DNA from 3 places in the Bacteroides maternus genome. Region 2 is predicted to be linked to each of the others. Evidence: riboswitches for the same ligand, from Rfam matches in the RefSeq annotation. Region 2 holds a riboswitch; each other region holds the start of a gene.
The links. A riboswitch is a leader RNA that binds a small molecule or an ion and turns the genes downstream of it on or off. The one in region 2 is predicted to bind cobalamin.

Region 1: another riboswitch for cobalamin. It lies ahead of VYM24_RS19055 (TonB-dependent receptor plug domain-containing protein); the one in region 2 lies ahead of VYM24_RS22615 (GNAT family N-acetyltransferase).
Region 3: another riboswitch for cobalamin. It lies ahead of VYM24_RS24795 (TonB-dependent receptor plug domain-containing protein); the one in region 2 lies ahead of VYM24_RS22615 (GNAT family N-acetyltransferase).

What each region holds. Positions count from the first base shown of each region.
Region 1 is NZ_CP143867.1:4,917,061-4,919,334, forward strand. Features, by position in the region: gene VYM24_RS19045 (DUF4139 domain-containing protein) at 1-16, shown strand, start outside; gene VYM24_RS19050 (DUF4251 domain-containing protein) at 191-769, shown strand; cobalamin riboswitch at 983-1,234, shown strand; gene VYM24_RS19055 (TonB-dependent receptor plug domain-containing protein) at 1,286-2,274, shown strand, end outside.
Region 2 is NZ_CP143867.1:5,729,804-5,732,077, forward strand. Features, by position in the region: gene VYM24_RS22610 (hypothetical protein) at 1-421, opposite strand, end outside; cobalamin riboswitch at 611-810, shown strand; gene VYM24_RS22615 (GNAT family N-acetyltransferase) at 1,171-1,473, shown strand; gene VYM24_RS22620 ((4Fe-4S)-binding protein) at 1,483-1,713, shown strand; gene tnaA (tryptophanase TnaA) at 1,784-2,274, opposite strand, start outside.
Region 3 is NZ_CP143867.1:6,296,382-6,298,655, forward strand. Features, by position in the region: gene VYM24_RS24790 (serpin family protein) at 1-914, opposite strand, end outside; cobalamin riboswitch at 1,016-1,218, shown strand; gene VYM24_RS24795 (TonB-dependent receptor plug domain-containing protein) at 1,269-2,274, shown strand, end outside.

The sequences.
Region 1 (2,274 bases), 810 kb from region 2:
CTTAATAATAGAATGATGGACATGCTGTGCACCGCAGTGAATGTAACCGGAAATGCAGTAATATGTTCCATAGTCGATGAATGACAATGCATAACATATAATAAATATTAATGCACATAATAATAATATAGATTACATGCATCTTTTTCATTCCCTGATTGTTTACTCTAACAAAAAGCTAGAATAAGTTATGAAAAAGATTATCGTATTATTAATGTTAGTTTTCGTAGGTGCATCCACAACAATCTATGCACAGGAAAGTAAAAGTGAAAGCCGTCGTGCTGAACGCAAAGCACAACGTGACGCAGAAAAAGCTCGGGAGAAAATAGTACAAGAACGAGCATACGCTGATGCCGTACAAGCTATAAAGGATAGAAAATTTGTTATGGAAGTAGACTGTGTGACATTTAAGAGAGGGCGGAATGTTTTCGTTACGTCAAATACAAACTTTATACTTTTAAACGGTGAAAAAGCATCCGTACAAGTTGCTTTCAACGGTGCCTTTGCTGGTCCTAACGGCATTGGCGGTGTAACTGTGGACGGTAGAGTTGGTGACATTAAAACAACTACAGATAAAAAAGGAAACGTGAGTTGCAGCTTTAATGTAATAGGTATCGGAATATCTGCACAAGTTTCTATCAGATTAGCTCATGGATCTAACAATGTATCTGCAACAATCAACCCGAATTTCAACTCAAACAGATTATCACTGGATGGTAAACTCATCCCACTGTCTGAATCAAGCGTATTCAAAGGACGGTCGTTCTAAATATCACCCTTCATACAAGCAATCCAACATTTGCGGTTGCGAGAGCTGGCGCTTATATAAGTGAGGTTTCATACTTACTTAAGCGCCAGCTCTCGTAGCCGCAAATGTTTTTTTAAAGTACATCTGCTTCTCAATCATTAAGAAGTGCCATTCGAACAAACACTTTCCTAAACATAAAAGTCTAAAATACTTTTTCTTATCTAAAGATATGTTTATCTTTGCCCCTGCTTAGGTGATGTGAAGTGTGTTCAACACTCCACATAAAAGGGAATCCGGTGAGAAACCGGAACAGTGCCCGCTACTGTAAAGCCTTAATTTTGTTTCAGATAACACGAAACAAAAAAACGGGAAGTATTCATTGAGGAACTTCTAGAAACCACTGTCCAACAAATGGGAAACCAAGGATGGGAAGGTTACTTTCCGTAAAGGTTGAGTCAGGAAACCTGCCTGAGTAATCACATTATTAACGCCGTCTCGGGGTCAAGAGGGCAAGTATTAATTCTTATTTATCAATCAATGAAGAAACAGAATTGGCTGTTCATCCTCATGGGAGGATGTGTAGCAATGAGTGCATCTGCACAAGAGACAAAACAGAGTCAAGATCTGAGTGTAGAACTTAATCCTGTTGTAGTAACAGGTACAGGTACGCATCACAGACTAAAAGACACCCCAACACCAGTAGAAGTAGTAACAGCGAACGACATTAAAAAGGCTGGAATTACAGATTTCCGTGAGGCGATGACTGCTTTGGTTCCATCGCTGTCTTTCTCTACCAACTCAATGGGAGACTACCTTATGCTAAACGGACTGTCGAACAAGTATGTACTTATACTTATTAATGGCAAAAAGCTAACGGGAGACAGCAGTAACAATATCGACCTGAACCGGATTGACATGAGTAACGTAAAACGTATTGAAGTCCTAAAGGGTGCCGGTTCCGCTCTTTATGGTAGTGATGCTATTGGTGGTGTAATCAATGTCATTACAAACCAACCGATAAATGACATAACAGTTACCAGTAATACAAAGGTAGAAGAGCGTGGGCAGTTCACCCAGACTGCCAACGTAGACATCAAAACAGAGAAGTTTGCTTCTTATACTTCTTATCAACGTCGTCAGGCCGATGGTTGGACCCTCACACGTGTAGATGCAAATGGCGATGCAAGAGATCAGCATGACGCCAACGCTTTCTATACGGACAACTATACACAAATGTTTCAATTCACACCGAATGACAAACTGTCAATGTATGTTGAAGGCAGTTATTATGACCGTACAGTTAAACGCCAGCCCGAATATCTGAAGTATAATCTGACCTACGATGCATACAGTTTAGGAGCAGGAGCTAAATACAATTTCAACAAACGTTCTTATATCCAGTTCGACCTTAAAAACGATAATTACGATACCAATTATCTATACACCAGTGATAATGGAGATTACAAAACGGGAGACGAAGTGCGTCAGAAACGGCAGCATTATTATAGCGGAAACCTGAAGTCATT
Region 2 (2,274 bases):
TATCAACAATACATTCTTCACCAATAATACCTCCCAATTCTTCTGCGATTTCCTGCACCATTCGTTCCCATAAATATTCTCGTAATTCTGAATACTCTGCGTCCTTCCCTTCTAATTCATCTTCAAAGTCAAAAGCATAATACATATCTTGGTACTTGATAATCCAATATGGCTCAAAGAGGAATGCAGATGAAAACATCCATTCGTCAATATTCATTATTCTTTCGTCTTCTTCTCCCAAAACATCAATCTTTTGAGGAAGATATTCAGCTATGATATGGGCTGTATAAAGTTCCCATATTTCCAAATCATCAAAAACACTATTGGGTTCATACTTCTTTTGAAGTTCTTCCAAATTAGCAGACTTATGGGCTACCTTCTCAAATAATGAAATGTATTCTTCTAAAACTTCTTTTTCCATGATATTTTATTTTAAGGGTTAATAATCGCTCCCAATATAGGAAAAATCAAAGAAAAAATATCTAAAAAAGATACTCTTTTTTGTTGTTAGTGCGCAAATTTAAATACGTAAATATAGTTACGTAAAAAGTGCGTATTGATTAGATTTTCATTTTTCCAAGTTACAACTTATGGAATTGCAATATTTATTCATATCTTTGCGGCACATTGGTTTGCAACTCTCGTACGAGAGGAGTAATTAAAAGGGAATCAGGTGTAAATCCTGAACAGTCCCGCTGCTGTAAGTTTCATATAAAAAGTTATAAACAACACTTTCGCCAATGGGAAATCCCGTGAAGGCAGTTTATAAACGAAACAAGTCAGAAGACCTGCCATGTAGTTTTTGCATCATTGCTTTCGAGGAAAGAGCATTGAATTTAATGATTATATTCATTCTATTCAGTTTCAGATTTGAGGGTTATTCTTGTTTCAAAATATTACTTTTGCAATATTTAACGCTATCGGACATCAAAACAAGAAAATAAAATGGCGCTAAAAACTTTAAACCAAAAGTTTAAACCAATACAGAGTTTTTAAATAATATATTTGATTTTCAATACATTATTAAATTTTAAAGTAAACTCTGCCAAGTTTATTTGAATGGTGTCCGGTCGAAGGGATTTCGCCCGGACATTTTATTCTATAACTTTCCCAAAACAAATTTCATCATCCGCATGTTATACATACAGTAAACAATTAATACGAAAAGTTATGGAAGCAGATTATGAACTGATTGATAATGAAGAACGTCACCAATATGAGTTTCATGTCGATAAATATACTCCAAAGATTGAGTATATAAAATCATCGAATGGGGAGATTTACCTGACACACACCGAAGTACCCACTCAATTGGGTGGTAAAGGCATCGGCAGCCAGTTAGTAGAAAAAGCATTGAAAGATATAGAAAAACAAGGACTTAGATTAGTACCTCTCTGCCCGTTTGTAGCGGGATACATTCACAAACATCCCGAATGGAAAAGAATTGTAATGAAAGGTATTCACATTCAATAATAAATAGTAATGAATATAAAGAAAGAATATACGAACGGGGAAGTGACCATCATCTGGCAACCCGGCCTGTGCCAACATGCAGGTATTTGTACCAAGACCCTTCCGAATGTGTATCATCCGAAAGAAAAACCGTGGATAACGGCTGAAAATGCAACGACGGAAGAATTGATCGCTCAAATCAAGAAATGCCCGTCGGGAGCATTAAGTTACAGAATGAATAACGAGAAAGAAGATAAATAAAAGAAATGAGGTTACCCCCCTCAACATATGAATTCGGGTAACCTCATTTGTATTATGAAAAAGAAAGTAGTTATGTACGTTCCAATTGAACAGTGAAATGACGCATCAGGGGAGCCTCCCAAGTAATACGTACTCCATTAGTAATACTTTCACGACGGTCGAAAACATTCTTCAACGCTACTGCTATCACGTTCATGTGATTATCCGTATATACGCGGCGGGGAATAGCCAGGCGCAATAAATCCAGTCCGGTAAAACGGTTCTCACGGGTAACCGGATCACGGTCTGCTAGGATATAACCGATTTCACATCCTCTGATACCGGCTTCAAGATATAGCTCAACCGTTAGAGTCTGTGCCGGGAATTCATTCTTCGGTACATGCGTCAGTACCTTCGTTGCATCCACAAAGATGGCATGTCCGCCTGCCGGACGCTGATAAGGAATACCGTATTCATCCAACTTCTTTGCCAGATATTCTACCTGACGGATGCGGGTTTCCAGATTATCAAATTCCGTATTTTCATCCAATCCCGTGGCAAGTGCATTCATGTCACGGCCAT
Region 3 (2,274 bases), 570 kb from region 2:
TTAACCTGCAATTGCCTGCTCGACAAAGCTGCATTCCATTCCTTCCAGTTTTCATAAGTCAACCCGGACAAACTCTCATCCAAAGTCTTATCCCCGGCAGGCAATAAGAGCACCATACTGAAAGCTTCGTTACCATATGGCAATTCTGCGATGGAAAATGCTGAGTTCTGAGCATAATTAAACGTTTCTGTCTGATTCATCATGTTCACTTTCTGCTCAGTACCATCAGAATTAGTAAAGTTTTCCTGGCGAGTATCCGATTTTTGGAATTGACTCTTCCAGATACCTTTGAAGTAGAGTGCATTAATCAAATACATACGTGCATCTTCCGGTATTCTCTGTATAACCTCTTTTATACAATTATTCGTCTGCTCAGCGCACCACCGGTTAATCACATCCTTCGCTGTGGGAGATGTAAAATCAAGTTCCTGTACCTGGGCATCATACATCTTCTTATTCACATCCACAAAAGAATCGTAAACTTTAAAACCTTGTTTCACCCAAATAGAATTGGCGATTCCTAATTGAGTGGTATTATCTAAATCCAATAAAGCTGAAGTTAATTTTTGATTATAGTTATTCAGATCATCAAGAGAGAAAGAAGCGGCAGGAAATCCCAATACATACTGCATTTCAGTAAGCGTATTGCCCGAAGCTCCGTTAGTAATCATCGATAAGCAAAGTGATGCACTCAATGGAGACACAAAAACATTCGGTTTTTCTTTTTCGGTACTGCACACCTGATCGAAGAAACGGAAAGCAAAGTCTGTACCTTTGTCCATAAAATCTTGTTCCGCACGAGTGAGATTGATGTCTTGACGTGGTTTTGGTTCCGGTTGAGAAGGATTCTCATCATTCTGACAGGCTGCAAGGATACTGAGTAGGCTTAGCGCAGCAATAGTTTTCTTTAGCATAAGCATTATAGTATTAGTTTTCTATTAAGTTACTCTGTTAGAATAAATGCATAAATTTATAAAATACTGCACTACATCACAAATAAAACATAAATCTTTCCTATCTTTGCTCTCGGTTTTGTTGGAGTATGCCTTTCGGTATACTCCATGAAAAGGGAATTGGGTGTGACTCCCAAACAGTCCCGCTGCTGTGATCTCCTATTGCAGGATTTGCCAATCACCTGTGCCACTGCCAATATTCGTATGGTGGGAAGGCGGCAAATCCGGAGTAAGTCAGAAGACCTGCAAAACCTATCAAATCTTATGCTTTCGAGGAAAGGGTATGAGATGTATATTGTTTTTAGCATTCTGTTTATGATAAAAGATAATCTATGCCGGTATACCCGACTACGGTTTAATTTGCTTTGCCTTTTATGTTGGCTTTGGGTCAATCTACAAGCACAACAAGCAGGAGATTCCATTACTGGAAAGGTACATGCCATTCCGGAAGTGGGGATAAAAGGTCGGCGTGTGCCACCGGCTCTCTCAGCAACCGCCCCACTCCAACAGATGAAGAAAACTGATATGGAACGTTTGGGAGTATCGGATGTGGCCGATGCAGTTCGTCATTTCTCAGGAGTCAGCGTTAAGGATTATGGCGGAATTGGTGGATTAAAGACTGTTTCTGTACGCAGTCTGGGAGCGCAACATACAGCAGTCAGCTATGACGGAGTGACTGTCAGTGATTGTCAGTCAGGCCAGGTAGATATCTCCCGTTTCTCGTTAGACAATGTTTCCGAACTGGCACTCAGCATTGGTCAGAGCGATAATATTTACCAGACAGCGAAGATGTTTGCCTCTGCCGGTGCTTTAAGTATCGAAACCGCACGTCCGGATTTCAGTGACAGACCTTTCCAATTGCTTGCAAATATGAAAACCGGTTCTTACGGGCTTGCTAATCCTTCTTTATTTTATGCCCAGAAATTAAGTAACCGTTTCAGTCTTTCTGCCTATGCTGATTATTTACGGGCAGACGGTAATTATCCTTTCAAAATGTGGAATGGGAATAAACTGATTGACTCCAAACGAAACAATAGTGATATAGAGACTTATCGGGCAGAATTAAATTTGTTTGTAACTCTGAATGAGAAACAGGATTTGAAAACCAAAGTTTATCTCTTTGATTCGGAAAGAGGGTTACCCGGCGGAGTGATTTATGACAATTCGTATGCTGCCGAAAGACTATATGACCGTAATTACTTCGGCCAATTGAAGTATGAGAATCGATTCTCTGAAAAATGGAAATTACAAGCAAGCGGAAAATTTAACTTCAGCTGGAACCGGGACTATAATAATGAATCTTCCGGTATTACAGACAATC